Regions from separate parts of the Rhizobium sp. FG96 genome, predicted to be linked through region 1. Evidence: predicted binding sites of a transcription regulator. Region 1 holds the regulator's gene; each other region holds the start of a gene.
What was found. The regulator LexA, encoded in region 1, represses DNA repair genes until DNA is damaged. The targets are predictions, from matches to a motif close to TGTTCNNNNTGTGTTCNG.
Positions count from the first base shown of each region.

Region 2: the regulator LexA is predicted to act here: its motif matches at 1,700-1,717, upstream of recA (recombinase RecA).
Region 3: the regulator LexA is predicted to act here: its motif matches at 3,325-3,342, upstream of ACODR6_RS22765 (DUF3072 domain-containing protein).
Region 4: the regulator LexA is predicted to act here: its motif matches at 4,149-4,166, upstream of ACODR6_RS12795 (ImuA family protein).

Region 1 covers NZ_JBMDIL010000021.1:56,213-62,162, forward strand. The annotation lists gene eno (phosphopyruvate hydratase) at 1-338, opposite strand, end outside; gene kdsA (3-deoxy-8-phosphooctulonate synthase) at 503-1,348, opposite strand; gene ACODR6_RS30375 (VOC family protein) at 1,345-2,223, opposite strand; gene lexA (transcriptional repressor LexA) at 2,428-3,141, shown strand; gene ACODR6_RS30385 (ComEC/Rec2 family competence protein) at 3,122-5,548, opposite strand; gene gltA (citrate synthase) at 5,840-5,950, shown strand, end outside.
Region 2 covers NZ_JBMDIL010000019.1:117,013-122,962, forward strand. The annotation lists gene ACODR6_RS29385 (pseudouridine-5'-phosphate glycosidase) at 1-627, opposite strand, end outside; gene ACODR6_RS29390 (carbohydrate kinase family protein) at 658-1,602, opposite strand; gene recA (recombinase RecA) at 1,844-2,932, shown strand; gene alaS (alanine--tRNA ligase) at 3,119-5,782, shown strand; gene ACODR6_RS29405 (STM3941 family protein) at 5,815-5,950, shown strand, end outside.
Region 3 covers NZ_JBMDIL010000012.1:109,528-115,477, forward strand. The annotation lists gene xth (exodeoxyribonuclease III) at 1-764, shown strand, start outside; gene ACODR6_RS22750 (hypothetical protein) at 761-979, shown strand; gene ACODR6_RS22755 (J domain-containing protein) at 1,928-2,530, shown strand; gene ACODR6_RS22760 (DUF72 domain-containing protein) at 2,527-3,228, opposite strand; gene ACODR6_RS22765 (DUF3072 domain-containing protein) at 3,366-3,581, shown strand; gene ACODR6_RS22770 (DUF3309 family protein) at 3,826-4,005, opposite strand; gene ACODR6_RS22775 (hypothetical protein) at 5,130-5,420, shown strand.
Region 4 covers NZ_JBMDIL010000005.1:389,661-395,610, reverse strand. The annotation lists gene ACODR6_RS12805 (error-prone DNA polymerase) at 1-1,906, opposite strand, end outside; gene ACODR6_RS12800 (Y-family DNA polymerase) at 1,903-3,414, opposite strand; gene ACODR6_RS12795 (ImuA family protein) at 3,335-4,087, opposite strand; gene ACODR6_RS12790 (hypothetical protein) at 4,376-4,627, shown strand; gene ACODR6_RS12785 (hypothetical protein) at 4,692-5,384, shown strand; gene ACODR6_RS12780 (GXWXG domain-containing protein) at 5,411-5,950, shown strand, end outside.

The DNA.
Region 1 (5,950 bases):
ACGCCGAGGATGGCGTTGGCACCGAGACGCGACTTGTTCGGCGTGCCATCCAGCTCGATCATGATGTTGTCGATCTGGATCTGGTTTTCGGCATCGATGCCGCCGATGGCGTCAAAGATTTCCGTGTTGGCGGCTTCGACAGCCTTTTCGACACCCTTGCCGAGATAGCGCTTTCCGCCATCGCGAACTTCGACGGCTTCATGCGCGCCGGTCGAAGCGCCCGACGGAACAGCCGCACGGCCCATGCTGCCATCTTCGAGATAGACGTCGACTTCGACGGTGGGGTTGCCACGGCTATCGAGGATCTCGCGGGCGATGATATCGGTAATTGCAGTCATGGGTTTCTTCCTGCTCGGTGGGTGGATAAATCGTTTGAAATCGTCTTAGTCGAAGGCACGCAGATTGCAATGGCGTTTTCACAGCCGTTTTTGAGCCGCCTAACATGCCTTCGTTTCAGGCCACCTGCGTGGCCTATTACAAGATCATGTCAGCCTTTTGAATGTCAGGCCGACTTTGCGATCGCATCGAAGGCCAGAAGCTTTTCGAGAAGCCGCGGCATATCCTTCAGATAGACCATGTTAGGGCCATCCGACGGCGCATTGTCAGGATCTTGATGCGTCTCGACGAAGACGCCGGCAACGCCGACGGCGACGGCCGCACGCGCCAAGGTCTCGACGAATTCGCGCTGGCCGCCGGTAGATCCGCCCTGCCCGCCCGGCTGCTGCACGGAATGCGTGGCATCGAAGATCACAGGCGCGCCCATGGCCGCCATGATCGGCAGCGAGCGCATGTCGGAGACCAGCGTGTTGTAGCCGAAGGAAGCGCCGCGCTCGCAGAGCAGGATGTTCGGGTTGCCCGTCTCGTTCAGCTTGGCGAGAACATTCTTCATGTCCCAGGGCGCCAGGAACTGCCCCTTCTTGACGTTGACGGCGCGGCCGGTCTTGGCCGCAGCAACGAGAAGGTCGGTCTGGCGGGAGAGGAAGGCCGGGATTTGCAGGATGTCGACGACGGTTGCGACCTCTGCACACTGCTCCTCGGTATGGATATCGGTCAGAACCGGGAAGCCGAATTCTTTCTTCAGGTCAGAGAAGACTTCGAGCGACTTTTCGAGGCCGATGCCGCGCTGCGCCGAAAGCGAAGTGCGGTTCGCCTTGTCGAAGGAAGACTTGTAGACGAGGCCGATGCCGAGCTTCTTGCAGAGTTCGCTCAGAACACCGGCGATCATGAAGGCATGTTCGCGGCTTTCCATCTGACAGGGGCCAGCGATGATCGACAGCTTGCCGTCATTGGAAAAGGTAACGCGGCCAGCGCCTTCGCCGACGGCGACTTCTGCATTGGTGTTGCTCATTGGGTCTCCTCGAAGGCGAAGATCGCGCCTTGTCCCGGCGCCGGCTTCACCAATAGACGATTGTTCGTATTCACGTAGGTGATCCCGTTAGCAGCCAAATGCGCCGCTGTCACGGCCAGATCAGCGACCGCAAAGACGATTGCCCGCGCCCGCAGGCCGTTATCGGTGCCGAGCGGCTCGACATCGAAATAGGCCTCCATCCCTTCTTCGGAATAGATAGCGATCCGGACATTGCTGAGGGCGAAGGAAAGGCCGAAGGCGGCCTCACTGGGCGCCACGCCGCCGCTTGCCGTCTGCAGCAGCGACGCGAAGGCATCGGGTTCGTCTGCGCTCATTGCAATCTCGACGATGCCGAGAACGCCGTTGGCATGAGTCTCCAGCGCCTTGCGATCGGCCGGAAAGGCGTTGATCCGCTGGCAGGCGAAAAAGAAGACATCGGGCGCCCTGAGATCAGCGGCAAAGGCGAGCTTGAAGGCGCCGGTCGCCTGCGTTCCATCGGGCATGACGATAGGGCGCGAGAACTCCACCATGTCACCGCCGCTCAGCTGCGCGCCATCATAGGCGGCCTTGTCCGCATCGGCATCGTCAGTGCCGAAGACGACTGCCGAAAAGCCATCATCGCCGCAGCGGAAGCGGAAGGCCTGATCGCGGGCGATGAAGCTGTTGCCTTTCGCGGCAGCCACGTCGCACTCGCCCTGGCTCGCGATGCCGAGCGGCTCGAGATAGGTCTTGTCGGAGAGAAAGACGCAGGCATTCTCCGTTCCGAACGGATGACGGCCATTGGCGGCGACGGTGAAACCTAGACGGCCGAGTCGCTCGCGGGCGAAATCGATATGGGTGACGGGCAGTACCAGATGATCGAGCGGATGCGTCATGGCGGTTCCCTCCGATGAAGCCGGCAGAGATTTGCACGCCGCGCCGGGCAAAGCGCAAGCGCGGATAACCAATCCGGCAAAGAAACTTTCAAAAATGACGAAAAATGATGGGAAGTTTTACCAATATTTAGGCACTTGCGGAACACATATGGAACATATAGTGTCCGTTCTGGCTTTGTTTCACGAATCTGGGGAAAGACTTCGATGCTGACGCGCAAACAACAGGAGCTTCTCCTCTTCATTCACGAGCGGATGAAGGAGTCCGGCGTACCGCCGTCCTTCGATGAAATGAAGGATGCGCTCGACCTCGCCTCCAAGTCCGGGATCCATCGCCTGATCACGGCGCTCGAGGAGCGCGGCTTCATTCGCCGCCTACCGAACCGCGCCCGCGCACTCGAAGTCATCAAGCTGCCGGAGGCCTACAGCCCCAGCATCCAGCCGCGCCGCGGTTTCTCGCCGAGCGTCATCGAAGGCAGCCTCGGCAAGCCGCAACCCGTTGCGCCGCCGAAGCCGGCGAACGAAGACAATAGCAGCTCGATCTCGGTTCCCGTCATGGGCCGCATCGCCGCCGGTGTGCCGATTTCCGCGATCCAGCAGAATACCCACGACATCACCGTTCCCGCCGATATGCTCGGAAACGGTGAGCACTATGCGCTTGAAGTCAAGGGCGACTCGATGATCGAGGCCGGCATCTTCGACGGCGACACCGTCATCATCCGCAATACCAATACCGCCAATGCCGGCGATATCGTCGTCGCCCTTGTCGACGATGAAGAAGCAACGCTGAAGCGCTTCCGCCGCAAGGGCGCATCGATCGCGCTCGAAGCAGCCAACCCGGCCTACGAGACCCGCATCTTTGGACCTGATCGCGTCAAGGTTCAGGGCAAGCTTGTCGGCCTTATCCGCCGCTATCACTAACGGTGATCTCATCACCGTTAAAAGTGCCGCTGCGCCAATCATAGGCGCGGTGGCGGGTCCAGGGGCGGTCGAGATCCTCGAAGGATCCGGTGACCGCTGCAGCGCCTCCATCAAAGCGCAGTTCGACAGAGCCTGTCTTTCTTAAAGTAGCGCCGGTGAAGAGCAGCGCGCCAGAGCGGCAGCTTTCAAGCCGCAGGCGCACGGGTGTGACAACGATATCGGATGCATCGCAGGCGGGGCCGAGGTAAGCGGCATTGTCGATGACCGTCAGCACCGAGCCGTTTCCAAGCTTTGCCGTGCACCAGGCTTTCTTTGCGCAGGAAAACCGCTCTTCCCTGGCGTTCACCGCAATGGCGCTCTGCGCTTCCTGCTCTTGCGCTGGTGTCAGCTTTAGCCTTTCGCCTGGCGGCGCGGTGGGGACCGATGCTGATGTGATGAAGATCGGCTCGCGATGGCTGTCCAGCACTAGCGCCCGTTTCCACTGGTCGAAGATGAAACCCGGCGGGCGCTCGCGATTGGTAGCGATTGCACTGGAACCGACGATCCCCGCCATGCTGCCGTCCTCAGCAATGACGATCTTCGGTGGCGGCTTTTCCGGAAGCGTGACAACAGTCAGCGTCGATAGGACCATGATTGCCGTGCCTATATGCCTCAGCCGGGTGCGCAGCAGGGTCAATAACAGGAAGCCCGCGACCGCGGCCGGGAAATACCAGGCAGGCAATCGGCCGACGCCGATATCACCGCCCCAGGACGAGACGGTCTTGGCGATCGCGATCACTAGATCGAGACCGAAGCCGACCACCTGCCAGGCCCAGGCATCCAGCCCAAACGGCATCAAGAGCATTGCAAACAGCCCGGCCGGCATGATGACGAAGGAGATGACGGGCATGGCTGCGAGATTGGCAGGCAAGCCATAGGCCGTCAGCCGGTGAAAATGCTCGATCGAAAACAGTGCCGTCGAGAAGCCGCCGATGACGGAGGTGAGCAGGATGCCACCGAAAAAGCCGGCTGCGGCTGACATGAACCTGACGAGGCGCAATTTCGCAAATGGCTTGTCGCGCGCCGGCCGCTCCTTCCAGAGCGCATAGCCGGCGACCAGCGCCAGCGTCGCGGCAAAGGACATCTGAAAGCTCGGCCCCATGATTTCTGAGGGCGAGATGGCGATGATGATCAGTGCCGAGAGCGCCACATTGCGCAAACTGATCGACGGCCGGTCGAAGAACACCGCCGTCAGCATGATCGCCATCATGATGAAGGCGCGCTCGGCGGAAACTGCGAAGCCGGAAATCAGGAAATAGGCGGTGACGGCCGCAAGCGCTCCAGCGGCCGCGATCTTCTTGACCGGATAGGCCTGGGCGACAGACGGAAACAGGCTGAGCAGCGTGCGGAACCCAACGAAGAAGATGCCGGCAGACAGCGCCATGTTGAGGCCCGATATGGCGATGATATGCGCGAGGCCTGATTGCCGGAGTGCCTCCGTAGTTTCTGCCGAAATCGCCCGCCGCTCGTCGGTGACGAGCGCGGCTGCGAACGCGCCGGTATCGCCGGGCAAAATGCCCCTGATGCGATCGCCGATGCCGCTTCTCAGCCGGTAGAGCCACTCGAAGACGCTATCGGTCAGCGAATGCTCGTCTGCCGCCCCCGGCGTCACCGCCGTTGGCGCCCCATAGAAAAAGCCATTGGCGCCGACACGATCGAAATAGGATGAGAACGAGAAGTCGTTGAGACCGGGGAGCGCCGGGCCGGAGGGTGGCGTCAGCCGCGCCCTGCCCTTCACCCAGGTTCCCGTCTCGAATTCGGACTTGGCGCCGCGGGCGATGACAGTCACCCGGGCGGGCGGCCGTTTCACCACCGGGTTTTCGGTTGCGCGCAATGACAGCAGATAACGCCAGCCGCCGCGGCCGTCGCTTTCCCGGCGCTCGACCCGCCCGGTGAGCGTCGTCGTCACGGCGGAATCAAGAAGGACGGTCTCGGCTCTCCGGGTTTCGAATTGCGCAGTCGCGACGCCTGCCGCGACCAACGTCAATGCGGCGATCACGACGCGCATCCCCTCCCGCGCCCGATCGGTGAAGATCAGCAGAGTGAACAGTACCACCATGGAGAAAAGTGGCATGATCGGCGAGACGCTGGTGCCGGCCGCAAACCACGCCACGGCACCAAAGCCGAGCGCAACCGGCGCGAAGAGCATGCGTCCACCGTAGGCGAGCTCTTCGTTGGCGCATTTCGGGATGGCGCCTATCGCGCGCCTGATGGATGATCGGAGTCGATAAGCGCTGAGCGTGGCCGGTACGTGCCGCATCGGCACGGGCGAGAGGCCAGAATAGGCGCGCGCTGGCTCAAGATGCGGCAATTTGGCCGCATCCTCCGAAAGTTCCAGGCTGATCTCGCTGCTTTTCAACCCCGGCATGTAAAGAGCCTTGCGACCCATTAAAATACAACCAAGATGCAACCCTGCGCGCGTTTCAGCAACAATAATCGATTGAAAAAACGCAAAAAATCGTGAGTGCAAAAAGCCTAAATAAATCATCGGCTTCCGCTATGCGTTTACAGCATCGCAGGAGTGCCTAAAAGTTGATACTGCGATGCACAAAATGGCGTCACGGTAACTTGGCATTAGGCGCGCTATCATATAGCAATCTGAGCGGACGCTTAACCCTATGGCGCTTTTATGGCGCCGCCGCCAATTTGGAGGATCAGAATGACGGATCAAAGCGCAACAATCAAAATCGGCGACAAGTCCGCCAATCTTTCCGTAAAGAGCGGAACGATTGGGCCAGATGTCATCGATATCGGCGCACTCTACAAAAAC
Region 2 (5,950 bases), on a different contig from region 1:
GTTCAGCGTCAGCGGGCTCTTCAGGCCCGATGCGCGCGACCAGAAAGCCGGGAATTCTTCGCTCTCGTAGGTGACAACAGGGACGCCCGAGGTTTCCAGCACTTCCAACGTCTTCGGGATATCGAGGATCGCCTTGGCGCCGGCGCAGACGACGATGACGCCGGTGCGGGCGAGTTCCTGCAGGTCGGCCGAAATATCGAAGCTTTCCTCAGCGCCGCGGTGAACGCCGCCGATGCCGCCTGTCGCAAAGACCTTGATGCCGGCACGCGCCGCGGCAATCATCGTTGCGGCAACCGTCGTCGCACCGGTGCGGCGCTCGGCGATCGAGAAAGCGAGGTCGGCGCGCGACACCTTCATCACGTCCTTTTCCTTGGCGAGCCTTTCGAGCTCCTCCGGCTCCAGGCCGATATGCAGCACACCGTGCATGACGGCGATCGTGGCAGGGATAGCGCCCTGTTCGCGGATGATCGCCTCGACGCTGCGGGCCATCTCGATGTTGCCGGGGTAGGGCATGCCATGGGTGATGATGGTCGATTCCAGCGCTACCAGCGGGGCGCCGCGCTGCTTGGCGGCGGCAACTTCCTTCGAATAGGCAATCGGCAGCTGAGGGGAGATCGGTTTCGTCATTGTCTTTTCCAGTTCATCGATAAGCGCGCTTCAATGCAGAATTCTGGCGGCCGGAACAAGTGCCAGCGTGTCGCGGAGCAGTTCCGGCGTCAGATTTTCACTGACAGCAAGCGGTGACCGCACGGTGACAGCGGCGGCGGCGGCGCCATGGCGCACGGCCTCTTCCAGCGGCAATCCCTGCATGATGGCGGAAAGCACGCCGGCTGCAAGGGAATCTCCGGCACCCGTGACATCGGCCACCGTTTCGATCGACGGCGGCTGCAGGGCAATCGCGCCGCCGCCTGCAAAGGCGATCAGCTCGCGCTGGCCCCGGGTGACGATGCCGCCCTTTAGGCCGATGTCACCGAGCAGAGATGCCCATTCAGCAGCATTCTCGGGCCGCTGTCCGGCAAGGGCGGCAGCTTCCGCCTCGTTGAGGAACAGATAATCGATACCTCCGGCCGATGGCTTCAGCTTGACGACCTTGGCCGGTGAGATGGCGATCGCGGCAACTGGCTTGCCGAGGCTGTTGGCGCGGGCGACGATCGCGGTGATCGTGTCCTCCGGCAGGTTGGCATCGAAGAGGATCATATCCGTCGCCGCAAATGCATCGCGCACCCAGCGGATCGCCAGGCGGCGGGGAACGAAGAGGCGGTAGAGATCCATGTCGGCGAGTGCAATGACGAGATTGCCGTCGCGCTCGAGGATCGCGGTATAGCTCGGCGTCTTGCGGTCGAGGAAGACGAAGGGGCGGTCGTTGATCCCGGCGGCATAGGCCGCCTCGGTGACCATCTCGCCGGTCGGGTCACCGCCGCGCGGCGAGATCATCGTGACGTCGAAGCCGAGGCGGGCGAGGTTGCGAGCGGCATTGAAGCCGCCGCCGCCGGCTTCCTCGAACCAGCTGCCGGGATTGCTGGAACCCGGCGCGGTCTCGCCGGAAATGCGGCCGCGGCGATCGACATGAGCGCCGCCGAGAACGAGAATCTTGCGCTTCACCGCGATGCTCCAGCTGCTCTTGTTTTAGCGAATCGTGCCTGCGGAAAATTCTCCGGCTGCCGATGCCTGGGCGCTCTAAGCCCTTGCTTTACATCGATAAAACAAAAGTAGAACACGTACTGATTTACCTTTTTCTTTCAACCGCTTGAACGCCTCTTGCGAAATGAGAACAAATCACGTACAAAATCGGCATCGGCGGCGACATTGCTAGAGCGGCTTCAATAACCTAAAGGTGGATCGAATGTCACAGAATACATTGCGGCTTGTAGAGGACAAATCGGTGGACAAAAGCAAGGCACTTGAAGCGGCACTCTCTCAGATCGAGCGGTCGTTCGGCAAGGGCTCGATCATGAAACTCGGCGCGAAGGACAGCGTCATCGAGGTCGAAACCGTATCGACGGGTTCTCTCAGCCTCGATATCGCGCTCGGCATCGGCGGTCTCCCGAAGGGTCGTATCATCGAAATTTATGGACCGGAAAGCTCCGGTAAGACGACGCTGGCGCTGCAGACGATCGCGGAAGCCCAGAAGAAGGGCGGCATCTGCGCCTTCGTCGACGCCGAACACGCGCTGGACCCGGTCTATGCACGCAAGCTCGGCGTCGATCTGCAGAACCTCTTGATCTCGCAGCCCGATACCGGTGAGCAGGCGCTCGAAATCACCGACACGCTGGTTCGCTCCGGCGCCGTCGACGTTCTCGTTGTCGACTCGGTCGCAGCGCTGACGCCGCGTGCCGAAATCGAAGGCGAAATGGGCGACAGCCTGCCGGGTCTTCAGGCCCGCCTGATGAGCCAGGCGCTGCGCAAGCTGACGGCCTCGATCTCGAAGTCGAACTGCATGGTGATCTTCATCAACCAGATCCGCATGAAGATCGGCGTCATGTTCGGTTCGCCTGAGACGACGACGGGCGGTAACGCGCTGAAGTTCTACGCCTCGGTTCGCCTCGACATCCGCCGTATCGGCGCGGTCAAGGAGCGCGAAGAGGTGATCGGCAACCAGACCCGCGTCAAGGTCGTCAAGAACAAGATGGCGCCTCCCTTCAAGCAGGTCGAATTCGATATCATGTATGGCGAAGGCGTTTCCAAGACCGGCGAGCTCGTCGATCTCGGCGTCAAGGCCGGCATCGTCGAGAAGTCGGGCGCCTGGTTCTCCTATAACAGCCAGCGTCTCGGCCAGGGCCGTGAGAACGCCAAGATCTTCCTGCGCGACAATCCGGATGTTGCCCGCGAGATCGAGACGTCGCTGCGCCAGAATGCCGGCCTGATCGCCGACCGCATTCTGCAGAACGGCGGACCCGATGCCAACGACAGCGACGGTGACGGCGAACCCTGATCCTTTCCTGACAATTTGAGTGCCAGCCGGCCGCATTCGAGACCCGAATGCGGCCGGTTTCGTTTGCGGATGCCTGTGTGCTCTAAGCTGTCTGACGTTTGCCTGCTGGACAGTGGTTAATGCGGGCGATAAAAGCCACTGGATTTAAAGTTTTGACCTGCCGTGGGCAGCATTGAAGGGCATAGCATGAGCGGTGTGAATGATATCCGGTCGACCTTCCTCGACTATTTCAAGACCAACGGCCACGAAGTCGTGCCGTCGAGCCCGCTCGTGCCGCGCAACGACCCGACACTGATGTTCACCAATGCCGGTATGGTGCAGTTCAAGAACGTCTTTACCGGTCTTGAGAAGCGTCCCTATTCGACGGCGGCGACGGCGCAGAAATGCGTGCGCGCCGGCGGCAAGCATAACGACCTTGATAATGTCGGCTATACTGCCCGCCATCACACCTTCTTCGAGATGCTCGGCAACTTCTCCTTCGGCGATTATTTCAAGGAACGGGCGATCGAGCTTGCATGGAACCTGATCACCAAGGAATTCGGCATCGATGCCAAGCGCCTGCTGGTGACCGTCTATCACACCGACGACGAGGCTTTCGGCCTGTGGAAGAAGGTCGCCGGTCTTTCTGACGACCGGATCATCCGTATTCCGACCAGCGACAATTTCTGGGCGATGGGCGATACCGGCCCGTGCGGTCCGTGCTCGGAGATTTTCTACGATCACGGCGATCATATCTGGGGCGGCCCTCCCGGCTCGCCGGAAGAAGATGGCGACCGGTTCATCGAGATCTGGAACCTCGTCTTCATGCAATACGAGCAGATCACCAAGGAAGAGCGCGTCGACCTGCCGCGCCCGTCGATCGATACCGGCATGGGCCTTGAGCGTGTTGCGGCGCTGCTGCAGGGCAAGCATGACAATTACGACATCGACCTGTTCCGGGCGCTGATCGAAGCCTCGGAAGAGGCGACCGGCGTCAAGGCCGAAGGTGACCAGCGCGCCAGCCATCGCGTCATCGCCGACCATCTGCGGTCCTCCGCTTTCCTGATCGCCGACGGCGTTCTGCCGTCAGCAGAAGGCCGTGGCTATGTGCTTCGACGCATCATGCGCCGCGCCATGCGCCATGCCGAATTGCTTGGCGCCCGCGAACCGCTGATGTGGAAGCTGCTGCCGGCGCTGATCCAGCAGATGGGCCGCGCCTATCCGGAGCTGGTGCGCGCCGAAGCGCTGATCACCGAGACCCTGAAGCTTGAGGAAACCAAGTTCCGCACCACCTTGAAGCGCGGCCTGTCGCTGCTTTCGGATGCGACAACGACGCTCGGCAAGGGTGACATGCTCGACGGCGAGACCGCCTTCAAGCTTTACGATACCTACGGCTTCCCGCTCGACCTGACGCAGGACGCGTTGCGCGCCCGCGAAATCAGCGTCGATCTCAGCGGCTTCACCGATGCCATGGAGCGCCAGAAGGCTGAGGCCCGTTCGCATTGGGCCGGCTCCGGCGACAAGGCGACCGAAACCATCTGGTTCGAGCTGCGCGAAAAGCATGGCGCAAGCGAGTTTCTCGGCTATGCCACGGAGAGCGCCGAAGGCGTCGTCCAGGCGATCGTCAAGGACGGTGCTGCCGTTGCTCAGGCTGCCAGCGGTGACAAAGTGCAGATCGTCGTAAACCAGACGCCGTTCTACGGCGAGTCCGGCGGCCAGGTCGGCGACGCCGGCGTCATTTCGTCCGATAATGCCAAGATCGAGATCACCGATACGCAGAAGCGCGGCGAAGGTCTGTTCGTGCATATCGGCACGGTCGTCGAAGGCACGATCAAGGCCGGCGATGCCGTGGCTTTGACGGTCGATCATGGCCGCCGCTCGCAGATCCGCGCCAACCATTCGGCCACGCATCTGCTGCACGAGGCGCTGCGCGAGGTGTTGGGTACCCACGTAGCCCAGAAGGGTTCGCTGGTCACACCCGACCGCCTCCGCTTCGACGTGTCGCATCCCAAGCCGATGTCGGCGGACGAGCTCAAGGTGGTCGAGGACATGGCCAACGAGATCATTCTGCAGAACGCAGCGGTCACGACCCGTCTGATGAGCGTCGACGACGCCCGTGCCGAAGGCGCGATGGCGCTGTTCGGCGAGAAGTATGGCGACGAGGTGCGGGTGGTTGCCATGGGGCAGGGCCTGCACGGAGCCAAGGCCGGAAAGCCCTATTCCATCGAACTGTGCGGCGGCACGCACGTGTCTGCGACCGGTGATATCGGGCTGGTGCGCATTCTCGGCGACAGTGCCGTCAGCTCGGGCGTGCGCCGTCTCGAGGCGGTTACCGGTGAAGCGGCCCGTATCTATCTCGCTGAGCAGGACGACCGCGTGAAGACGCTGGCGTCTGCCCTCAAGGTGCAGGCCGGCGATGTGGTTTCGCGCGTCGAAGCGCTGATGGACGAGCGCCGCAAGCTGGAGCGCGAATTGGCCGATGCCAAGCGTAAGCTGGCGATGGGCGGCGGCCAGGGCGGTTCCGCCGATGAGGCGGCTCGCGAGATCGCAGGCGTCAAGTTCCTCGGCAAGACTATTACCGGGGTCGATCCCAAGGATCTGAAGGGCATTGCCGACGACGGCAAGGCGAGCCTCGGTTCGGGCGTCGTGACGCTGATCGGCGTCTCGGAAGACGGCAAGGCGAGCGCCGTTGTTGCCGTTACCGAAGATCTGGTCGGCCGCTTCAGCGCCGTCGATCTCGTCCGCATCGCCTCTGCCGCGCTCGGCGGCAAGGGCGGCGGTGGGCGTCCTGACATGGCGCAGGCCGGCGGTCCGGATGGATCGAAGGCCGACGAGGCGATCGAGGCTGTTGCCGCAGCACTCGCCGGCTGATCGATAAAGGCCCGGAGGGCAGGAGGTTCTCGATGAAGGTCCACCGCTCTCCGGCCAAGATGATCGGTCTCGCCTTTCTCTCGCTGCTCATGACAGCGCTCGCGCTTTTTGTCGGGTTCACCGGCTATCAAAAGGAAGGCGCGGGCGGCTTTCCTGTTTTCATTGGCA
Region 3 (5,950 bases), on a different contig from region 1:
GCCGGCTGGAAGTCCTCCTACGGTGGCTGCAGGAGGCGGATCCCGATATCGTTTGCCTGCAAGAGCTCAAGGCGCCGCAGGATAAGTTTCCCGTCAAAGCCATCGAGGCAGCTGGCTATGGCGCCGTCTGGCATGGCCAAAAGTCCTGGAACGGTGTGGCGATCCTTGCCAAAGGACAGCACCCGCATCTTACGAGGAGAGGGCTTCCAGGGGAGCCGGCTGACGAACACAGCCGGTATATCGAGGCCATCGTCGACGGAATGGTGATCGGCGGTCTCTATCTTCCCAACGGCAACCCCTATCCAGGACCGAAATTCGACTACAAGCTACGTTGGTTCAAGCGTTTGCAGGACTATGCCAGGGAACTGCCGGAGCTGGATGTTCCAGTCGTGCTTGCCGGCGATTATAACGTCATGCCAACGGAGTTGGATGTCTATAAGCCGGAGCGCTGGACGAATGACGCGTTGTTCAGGATCGAAGTGCGGCAGGCCTATGAGGATCTTGTTGATCAGGGCTGGACAGATGCCCTGCGCCATCTCTACCCGGGCGAGCGCATCTATACATTCTGGGACTACTTCCGAAACGCTTTTGCCCGTGATGCGGGTCTTCGGATCGACCACGTCCTCCTGAGCCCTGGGGCGGCGGACCGTCTGTCGGCGGCGCAAGTCGATAGAGACGTGCGCGGTTGGGACCACACAAGCGATCACGCGCCCGTATGGATCGAGCTCAGCGACAAGATCGTAAAGAAGAGGAGGAAATCATGACCGAGACATGGAGAGCGCGGTTGCGCGACCGGCTGGAAGATTTTGTCGACACCTTCGTGGTTGCCGGAGCGAGGCATGAGGATGTCTTGCGGGCGATCGTCGAAGAGGTCGATGAGCTGCGGATGGCGCTTGATCGTGACCCCGACCCTGCGGAAGATGGCAGTGCGGTGGTCGAGGAACCTGCAAACGACTGGCCGTCCGCTGACAAGAATTGAACCGTGGCGGCCAGCTGTCGACCGCGCAAAGCCTCGGCTGCGGTGCAGCAGTGGGTCCAACGGTCGCATCGACGTGTTACCATATCGCCAATCCTGACGGCACTTGTTCGACAGGAGAGCTGGGCCTTCATCACCGTCGCGCCTCCTGGCGCGCGCATTTGATATGTCGTTGCGTCTGCGTCTCCTCAGCCGATGGTCTGCGCGCTTGATAGGCATGGTTAGGCGATGGGATGTTTCAAGCATTCGGCAGGCGCGGCAAGCAGCCGATTGAACCTGACGAAATCTCCATGGTTCATGGCCTCATCAAAGATTACTGCGGCAAAAGAGCATTGGAGACCGAGTGCCGGGAGGCTCTGGAAGCAGGGAATGGGACACCGGTCAGCACAGACTGCGCCCGCTGCTCAGCGAGAACGACAAGAATTGCTCCGAGCGTTGCTGAGGATGGCCTACAGTTCAAAGGGCGAGATCTCTTCGGAGGGCCGGTCCGCTACAACCTACCGGTTGGTGAACTACGTCTTTCGGATGAATTGCCCTACAGCTTAGAGCTGTTACTTTATGTCAGCTGGGGTAGTAGAGTAAGATGATCGAGACCCCTGCATGTCAAAGGCTCGTCGTACCGGAATGCGACGAGCCTTTTCTTTTATCCATTCTCCGGCCGAGCCCGCCGTCTTTCAGTGTCCATAGCACAATGATCCACGACGAGAGGACGCCAGGGATGTGAAGAGAGCTCGAACCTGGTCCTTCACCCGAACAGACCGGTGCAATCTCGTTTGCGTTCAAGAACGTCACCGCCGGCCGCGAGAGCGGAGGTCAAAGGGGGAGACGAGGTCGTAACTGCCGGCCGAACCGCCGTCACACTATGCCTTGAGGGCTCGCGAGGTTGCCGTCAGGATACGATGATCGATCGCACGCTTGCCCTGCACAAAGTGTTCGCCATATAGCAGTCCAATGAGCGATAATAAGATCTTCGTTGGCATCCGGCCAACACGCAGTGGACGGCGCAGCGCAACTCAGGAGCAGACTGGCCCTAAGTGTCAGTGGGAAGGGTGCGAAAGCGCCGGCACTCACCGCGCACCGGTTGGGGGCGCCGCCGATGGGCTCTACCTGATGTTTTGCGCTGGACACTCGAGACAGTACAGCAAGGGCTACGACTACTCGCCAGGCAAATCAGACCCCGTCGTCGCGAGATATCAGCTCGACGCCGCCGCTGGCAGAATTCCGGCGCGTGGCGTCAGAACAAATCACCAGGCTTTGGAGACGCCACTGCCCTCGTCGATACCCTCGGGTTCGGCAAAGTCACTGAAAGCGCGCGGAAAAGCCGTCCAGCCGACCGGCACTATTTCGTTGCGAAAGCTGAGGCCACTTGAAGCCCAGGCCTTTGACACGCTCGCGCTCCCGCGTGATGCCACCGCAGACGACATAAGACGTCGATATAAAGAGCGGCTTAAACTCGACCATCCGGACGCCAATAGCGGGGATCGGCAGTCGGAGGATCGCCTTAGGGCCACGATCAATGCCTATAGAATCCTCAAAGGCAGCGGCTTCTGTTAGGATGGCTCGCGGAGCTGGCGCATCGTCATTGCGTTTTCGATTGCAGCGCCCGAAGCTGTATTGTCGAAAACGCACCAGCTGTCCGACGCCAGCAGATCGCAGAATGAACGGATTTCCTCCTTGCTGTAGCTTGAACAGTAAATTTTTGGCGTGCCATGCAGACGAATGTATCTTGGTCGCCTGTCAAAATCGTTTGCTGGCCAGACCGGCGCAGGATCTGCAAGAACACGGTCCATCGCATATGTCTTTAATAGATCCAATGCCTCGCTGCACGAAAAGCTCGCGTGTCGTGCCTCAACAACAACCGGTCCATCATCGGCGTCGCGCATTATCCTGAAGGCCGGTGCGAGCACCTCAGCATTAAAGGCAAGCGACGGCGGCAGCTGGCAAAGAAGAGGTCCGCGCTTTTTGTCCAATGGTGCGATATCGCCAAGGAACGTCTGGAACGGCGCAGCGATGTCTCTCATCGCTCGCTCGTGAGTGACCTCCTTCGGAAGCTTTACCGAGAACAGGAATGCATCCGGTACTGCGTCGACCCATCGCGCGAAGGTGGACGGCCGGTGTCGGCGGTAGAAGGTCGAATTGATCTCTACGCCGTCGAAGATGGAAGCATATCGTGTCAGGGCGCTTCCTTCTTCAGCGAACCGATCGGCGTTTTTCTTTGGAATGGACCAGCCTGCCGTAGCGATGGTCGGCAAATCGATGTCCTCGCAGCTGACAATCATCAAGGCGAAACGGAGCAGACCTGGGCCTGGTTCCACGCCAACCAACATAGATTGGAACCACCGCGCTTCCGGAACGTTTGGGGAACGACTTCAGTTTTCAGGAGATCGGCATGCGTGAAAATTCAAAACCGGACAGTTCGTCGAACACACAGAAGGACCCGGACGACTGGGTGAGTGGCGACGAGCCAATGACCGGGGCGCAAAGCTCCTACCTCAAGACCTTGTCGGAGCAGGCCCACCGCTCTGACGCCTTCTCGGAAGACCTGACAAAAGCAAAGGCCTCCAAGCGGATCGAGGACCTACGCCGCTCACTCGACCTGGAATGACGAAGGGGCGCGCCGGCGCACAAGGTGCTTTCGACGCGGCTGACTTGCGTCGGGTGCAAACGGCATTGGCAACGATCGACTATCGTGCTCTGGAGGTCTCGCCGCCGTAGCCGTCATGACATCGAAGTTCAACGCGATCGCCATCGGCCGGGTCTCATTAGGGCCATGCGCGCCGCCTCTGCTCGATCGAATTGTCCAAGGCATGGGGCGGGTGGCGACCTCTGCCGCCACCCAACCTGGCAGATCACACTGGCGGGGCAGCGCCTCCATGCAGCGCACCAAGCAGCCAAAGTACCAACAGGATGACAACGACAAGGCCAAGCACGCCCCCCAAGCCGCGCCCGCCATATCTGCCATGGGCGTAGTAGCCGCCGCCGCCGCCGAGGAGGAGTATAAGAACAATGATGATTATGAGTGTTGTCATATGAGCATCCTTCGTCATTGATAGTTTTGCCATTACGGCACTGCAATCAGTTAGTTAGGGCCCAGAGTCCTTATGTCTAGGTTGCCTCCAACTTGATGCGCGAGCGAATCGGGCTCGCCTTACAAAGCCGTTCTGATAGGAGTGGCAGCTGACCCTCAAGCCTCTTGATCGCGGTGGCACCGACGTTATTTTGTCTTCACAATGGATCATTTACGCTACCAAATCTCGAAGAACCCGTTTGATCGGAATTATTCCGTCATCGACATATTTACGGGATGGCCGGCAGAGTTTCATGGCGTCACGCTCGACTGCTTGGACGGACCAGAAGCCGACCGGATGGTCGACGTCCTCAACTTGCAGGACTTTGACCGCCGGGGGCAGTTGCGGCCATTGCGGTAGTGCCTAGCCCACCTGCCGCTTTCAGACTGCGTCGCAACACCCCGGCAGCGAGTGACGGCATACCGGGGCGCTGCTTGACGGGCTAGACCGACAGAATGCTCACCACCTTCATTCGTGTCATTCTTCGCTTACGGCGCTTGCAGGAACATTCGCGCCGATCGGTCGGATTGCCTCTTCGCATCCCACGCGTCCTCTACCGAGACCACACATCGGAAACGATCCGTCATGTCACGACGTCCGCCTTCCATCCCGTCGCAGGTCGACGTTGATGTGGGCGCGCGTTTGCAAAGCCGGAGAAGAATGCTGAAAATATCTCAGCCGCTCTGCCTGAGAAGCTGGCCATTGTGTTTCAGGACGTGCAACAATACGAACTAGGTCGGACCGGATTGGGTTGGCCGATTGCAGCAGTTGCGGGCATACCCGGGACCACTCCGGTAGTGCCTTTCGGTGAAGAAATATCCACACTGACGATCACGACGCTGCACTTCTTGCAGTCAAAGACCCGCCGCCTCCCCAAGAGGCAGGCCCGCTGAATAAGCATTCGTCATGATCACAAAGCCTGTTCGAATTGATCAAGACCCTCGCCGGCGAGGCTTGAGCAGCAGAACCGACATTGTGGGGTGCCTCCTTAAGTACGGCGGGCTTTTCGTAATTGCAATTTTCGTTTAAACGTCTGACCGAATTTAAGTGTCTTACCAGCTTGGAGCGCGGATCGTCCCTGTAACATGGTGGAAGAAAGCACAGAATCTCCGTTGAGCGAAACCTGTCTCCAGATACTGCGCGAGCTGGAGGAGGATCTGCCGATCTCATCAGAGGATGAATGGTTCGAAATTCGCGCCCTGCTTCACGACTTGTACAGCCATGGCGTCCGAGGCCATGCGCGTCTCAAGCGTCTGCTGTTTTCGTCCGTCATCAACCGCCGCCTTGCCCCGCAGCCCCGAAATCCGGTTCGAGCATCTTATCACTCCTGGGGCAACGGCAAGCTCAATCGCCTGATCGAGCGCAACAGTCGGTGAATTGCCCATCGTCAGGATTGGCGCCTCGGCTCAAGCAATCATCGACCGCGATACGCCTCCGCCGGGAGTTGCAACTGCATCGGCCGATCGTCAACAAAATTGTGGTACACACCATGCGGGACGGTGTCGTGAGCTTCGTGCGCACGGTTTGCCGGTGTCCGTCGCGAAAGGACGCGCCTGTTGGGCGAGCGGCGCCCGCCTCGATGGACGAGCTCCGCGCAATTGTCGAGGCTTCTTTGCGGTGTTCTATATCCCCGCAAGAGCTCGCGCCGAGGCCTCAGCGACGTCAACCCCGGCCGACAAGACTGCAGAACTTGGAAATCTTAGAAAGACGTCGGACCTAAGTCCGATTGTTGCGTGTCGCTACTGCGTTAGCTCTGCGCTATGAAAAAACGAACGGCGCTGCTCAGCTTGGCAATTTTTGTCCTGCTCGGAGTGGTCTTCTTCAGCATGTCTGAGCTCCTTGATATCGTCAGCTTGGGGCCAAGCGCCAATAGTGTGGTCAGTGGGACGCGTTGAAGACACCGCTG
Region 4 (5,950 bases), on a different contig from region 1:
CGAGGACGGCCTCCAGTTCCGGTGTCGGGTACTCGACCTTTTCCTTGCCTTCTCTCCTGCGGAGGTAAGGATGGACCATATTGCCCTGAATCGGGCCTGGCCGAACGATCGCTACCTGGACGACGAGGTCGTAGAAGGTCCTCGGCTTCATACGCGGCAACATCGCCATTTGCGCGCGGCTCTCAATCTGGAAAGTCCCAAGCGTATCCGCCTCGCGTATCATTGCGTAGGTCGCGGCGTCCTCCTGCGGTATAGAAGCAAGATCCAGGGGTTGGTGTTTATGGTCGCGAATGAGATCGAAGGCCTTCTGCATGCAGGTGAGCATGCCGAGCGCCAGGACGTCGACTTTCATGAACCTCAAGGCTTCAACGTCGTCCTTATCCCATTCGATAATCTGACGATCGGCCATGCTTGCCGGTTCTATGGGAACGAGCTCGTCCAGGCGATCATGGGTGAGGACGAAACCGCCCGGGTGCTGGCCAAGATGACGCGGCGCTCCCATCAACTGTTGGGCGAGCTTGAGGGTCAAAGCCAGCCGGCGGTCCGCGGGATTGAGGTTCAGCTCCCGGATATTGCGATCGGGCACTTCCTCTGACCATGACCACATGCCCGAGGACAACGCCTTGATGACGTCTTCCGGCAAGCCCAGCGCCTTGCCCACATCACGGATCGCGCCTTTGGCCCGGTAGCGCGTGACCGTTGAGCAGAGCGCCGCCTTTTCCTTGCCGTAGGTCTTGTAGATCCACTGGATGACTTGTTCACGCCGCTCATGCTCGAAGTCGACATCGATATCGGGTGGCTCGTCGCGCTCCTTGGATACGAAGCGTTCGAAGAGGAGATCGTTGGTTTCAGGATCGATGCTTGTGACCCCGAGGATGTAGCAGATCGCCGAATTGGCGGCTGATCCCCGGCCCTGACACAGGATGCCCTGGCTCCGCGCGAATTTGACGATGCTGAACACCGTCAGGAAGTACGGCGCATAGCGCATCTCCTTGACGAGATCGAGTTCATGTCGGACGGCTCTAAGAACCTTTTGGGGCAAACCTTCCGGATATCGTTGGGGGATGCACTCCCTGACATAATGCTCTAACGACTGCTGGGCATCCATGCCGGGAACAATGGCCTCCTGCGGGTACTGGTACGTGAGCTCTTCCAGTGAGAACCTGCAGCGCTCGGCAATCTCCGTGGTCCTGGCCAAAGCTTCCGCATAGCGCGGAAAGAGGCGCTCCATTTCGTGTGGCGGCTTAAGGTATCGGTCGGCATGGCGTTCACGCTCGAAACCGAGCTCGTCAATGGTCGTGTTGTTCCGTATACAGGTGACCACGTCCTGCAATTGACGCCGCCCCGGTTTGTGAAACAGCACATCGTTTGTGACGACAGTGCGAACACGGTGCTTGGCCGCCATGTTGGCAATCTCGTGGAGCCGCATCTGGTCGTTCGGCCGACGTCGCAAGGTGAGCGAAACATAGGCTCGGTCGCCGAAGATTTCGGACATCTTCCTAAGGTGGAGCGCGCAAAGCTCGTCCGGCAGATCAGGAACCAAAATGGCGATGAGGCCATCGCTGTAGAGAGCGAGGTCGTCAAGTTGCAGGATACAATTGTCCTTGCCTCCCCTACCCTTGCCGAACGTGATCAGCCGGGTCAGCCGAGAGTAGGCCGCCCTGTCGGTCGGATAGACGAGAATGGACATTGCCTCTTGCAGGTCAAGACGACAGCCGACCACCAGGCGAACACCCGTGGCCCGCGACGCCTCGAGCGCCCGGACGATGCCGGCCAGGGAGTTTCGATCGACAACGCCAAGCGCTTCGATGCCCAACTCCTTTGCCGTCGCAAACAATTCGTCGGCAGAAGAAGCGCCGCGCAGGAACGAGAAATGGGTGGTGACCTGGAGCTCGGCATATCTCATCCGAATATCCCATGCATGAACCATTTGCGATCTCCCGTCTCCGGATCGACACCGTCACCGCTGCGGAATATCCAATATCGCTCTCCCATCTCGTTCTCCACCACGTAGTAATCCCGCACGGCCTCAAGCTCGCTCTCGCAGGTCCACCATTCGCCGAAGACACGCTCGGGACCGTCTGCCTTGCGCACATTATGCTGACGTCCCCTCCAGGTGATGCTGCGCGGTGGATAATCCGGCATGAGGGAAAGCGCCTTGATCTCGTCAGGCTGGTGAAGCAGCCGTATCGGCCGTCGCCAGTGGCCGTCCCAGGTCCCTCGGATATCATCCCCAGCAGGCGCAATCCGTCTGACGCTGCGCTCCGGAACATCCGAGGCGACCGGAGCGATACGGTAAACGCGCTGACCGCGATTGCCCAGGATGTCGATCAAAGGCGCAATGTCTGCCGCCGCCTCCTCTACAAGCGACGACGTCTTCTGTTGCTCTTGGAGTGGTTCGGTCACGACCGCGATGAGCGTCAGCTTCTCGATACCGAAACCTGGCTCGATTTTCTCGGTGCGGTCCTTGAACAATTTCGTCAGCCAGGCCTCGTCGCGAGCGGGCTTGGCAGTTCCTGCCCTTATCGCCTGGAGGGTGCCGTCGGTCTTTTCGACGATCAGGTCTATTTTGCGAGCCCCCAGACCGCGACGTTGGAGCTCGCCGATCAGTTGCTGGATGAGCCGACCCACATACTTGTTGATCGTTTCGGCGGCTGCGATGGGTTCAGCGAAAGCGCGTGATACGTCGATCCGGTCGGCTTCGCGGATTGGTTCGATCGGTTCGGAGATCCGGCCGAACATCTGGTCGAGGCGCCGGCCGACTTCCGGGCCGAACCGCAGCGCGAGCGGCGCTCTGGCCGTCGCCGACAACTCGCCGATGGTCCGGAACCCGAGCGTCCCGAGATCGGCGACGATCTTGGGGGCAAGCCTTAGCAATGCAACAGGAAGCCTCGCCACCGCATGGAACAGTTCACCGCGGCCAACGATGACCGTTTCACGCCTGATCGATCGAGCACAGGCATGAGCAGCGCCCCAGGTGTCGGCGATTGCCACCCGTGCGTTAAGACCCTTGGCTTTGAACTGGCTTGCGACACGGCTGAGCATTTTCTGCTCGCCGCCTTGCAGATGATCGGCACCCTCGGTGTTCATGACGATACCGTCGTTGCCATCCACGGCGACGACGGGCGAGTAGATGGAAAGCGCCCATAACGCAATCCGTTTGAGAGCTAACTGGTCGCCAACAGGGTCGGCATCCACCAACTTCAGGTCGCGAAAGATCGCCTGCGCTTTGGCAGCCGGCATTCCAGGGGTTACTCCGGCCCTGCGCGCCGCGTCATCGGCGGCAGACACCCAACGTCTGGAACCCGACTTCGCGATAACCGCGATGGCCTGATCAAGCGGAATAGAGGGATCGGCTCTCCGAATCCGATCGGTCGCCAGATCGGGGAAGAATATCGATACGACCCTTGTCATCGCAGGCTCCGATTTCGAACTCAGCACACTCGCCCGCACGCGATCTCATTAATTCCAACAACCACCTTGGCCTGCCGACGCCCTGAACCGGGAGATCAACGCTTGGCAGGACGCTGATCCTCCAGCGCGTCGTTGCCGCTGTTGGCTGACCAAAGTCGTTGGCTTCGATCTGTCGTCGCCACCGCCTTACGGCCAGGGCAATCGTACCCTTTCGTTCTGCAGCCAACTGAAGCCGCCTTGAGGCAGTCATGGGAAGTCGAACGAGTTCGCCTACTACCGCTCCGAGACCACCATAGGCCAGGCATTCCTCCATACTGGCAAGGACATCTTCCTCCTTGTCTCCTTCGACAAAGACAACCCGGCCGGGATGCAGACCGGATTGTGCCAGAGCAGGCATGAACAGGTCCGGGCGGGTTAGGCACCATACCACCTGACCGGTGGTTCTAGCTGCGATACCAGCGGCGAACAAAGCTGCCGCCGCCCCGTCGACGGTCCCTGCCCCCCCACCCGCGAATTCATGCAGCGCGCCGCGCGCCAGACCACCGCCTGGCAAGGTCGCGTCGATCTCGGCTACACCGAACGGCAGCGAACCGGCACGTCTTGCGATCCCGCCTTCAAGGGCGGAAATGCGCTCTCGCAGGTCGGCGAGAACGTGCTCGCGGGCAACAGTCATCTGTCACGAATCCTTTCGAAATCGCGTTAAAACATCCGGCTTCATGCCGTGAAAAGTTGATTGTTCCCTTTTTGTTCCTTATCTTGACCGCCGTCAAGATCGCCGATTCCAGGAATCTATTCCTCGAACTGGGCGATAGAAAAGATAAGCGAGGTGAATCAATTCCATAGTGGAAGCTTTCAGCTTAAATGCCGTTATCGAAAAAATTCGCCGTCGGTGCCTTGCCTGTTGAAAACCATGCGGCTAGCTAGCTGCCGCGCGATGAGATGCCCTGCGCCTGGAGAAGAGATGGCCAGAAGACACCACAACCTGGCCGGTGGCGATGGCCCCAGGCTAAAGGACTTCCGTGACGCAGTTATCGTGCTGGAATGTAGGTTCTGTCATCGCAGCGATGGCTTCGAGCGAAAGAGTCTCGTCGCACAATTTGGCGCAGACGCATGTCTGGCAAAGCTGCGCCGTCGACTGGCGATGGGCTGCGAGCGAATGGTCGGTTCCGAAGGCGATCGCTGCCAGACACGGTTTGCAAATCTTGAGCCGTAGACCGCTGGAACATTCACCTTCGTTGCCCGTTGGCTCCCCTAGCAACCAACGGAGGAGCATTTCCATGACCAACGTCTATAACGAAGGCGCGCCGAGCTTCGCAAGCGGTCTAGCCAAGAGCACCCTGACTGCATTCTTCGACAGCCGCAGCGACGCCGAAACCGCCGTCGAAAAGTTGAGGTCTAAAGGCGTCGCAGACGTGCGGCTTATGCCGGGCTACGAAGCCGACGGCGAAGGAGCATCGTCTGCCGCGGAAAGTTCCGGCTTCTGGTCAAGGCTCGGGGACTGGTTCTTCCCGGACGAAGACCGCGACGTCTATGCCGAGGGGTTGCGCCGCGGCGGTTTTCTTGTCTCCGCTTCCGTCGATCAGTCGAATTACGACACGGCGCATGACATTCTCGACGACGCGGGTTCCATAGACCTCGATGAACGCGCCGACCTTTGGCGCACCGAAGGCTGGACGGCAGGCACTGGTTCCCAACAGGCAGCAGCGTCCAAGGAAGACGTCTTCCAGGCGGACGCGGCTGCAGGAAGCGCATCAGGACCTGGCCGTTACACGCGAAGCACCCAAGCGACATCACCGCGAGTGCGGGGATACGACCTGACAGAACTGTCCCCCGACGTGGTCGACGACGTCATCCCGACGGGTCATCAGCGCGACGTCTCCGAAGGGGATCGACCTGCCGGAGATCGGCCATCGCAGGATCAGTCTATTGACGACGTCCGGCAAAGCCAGATGCTTCCCGGCAGCCGCTGATCGACCGGCAATCACGGAAGCCGCGTATGATGCGCGGTTTCACCATGGTTGCCGGAATGAACCGCTTGCATTTGTCCGGAGCAAGGATGACCAACGATCAGCAATTGAAGACGATCGCCTGGTTCGGCTCGCTGCCGCCAGTATTGCCGACGGAGATGGTCGGCCTTTGGCAGGGCGAAGGCATTTCTTCCGGTCATCCCCTCGACGGCGTGCTCGAAAATCTGCAATGGTTCGGCAAAAGGTTTCATGCGGATTTTAAAGCCGACGCCCTCCTGTTCCAGTGGCAGACAGGCCGGCTTATTGCCCTGGAGCCGTCTTTTCTGCCTATCAAACTTGCCCTGCGCTTGGCGGCCGTCGGCCGGACATCTATCGCCCGGAACTGGTTTTCGTACGTGCAAAAGGCATGCCGCGCGCGGGGCACGACGGCGATGGTCGAACTGCGGAAACTCGATGGCGCGCAGACAGCGGCTATGGTCTACGACAGCCAGCCGATCGCCGACTACTTCAAACGGATCTGTGACGACCAGATCGCTGGAATGATGGCCGTCGAGGGCGACGCGCGCCGA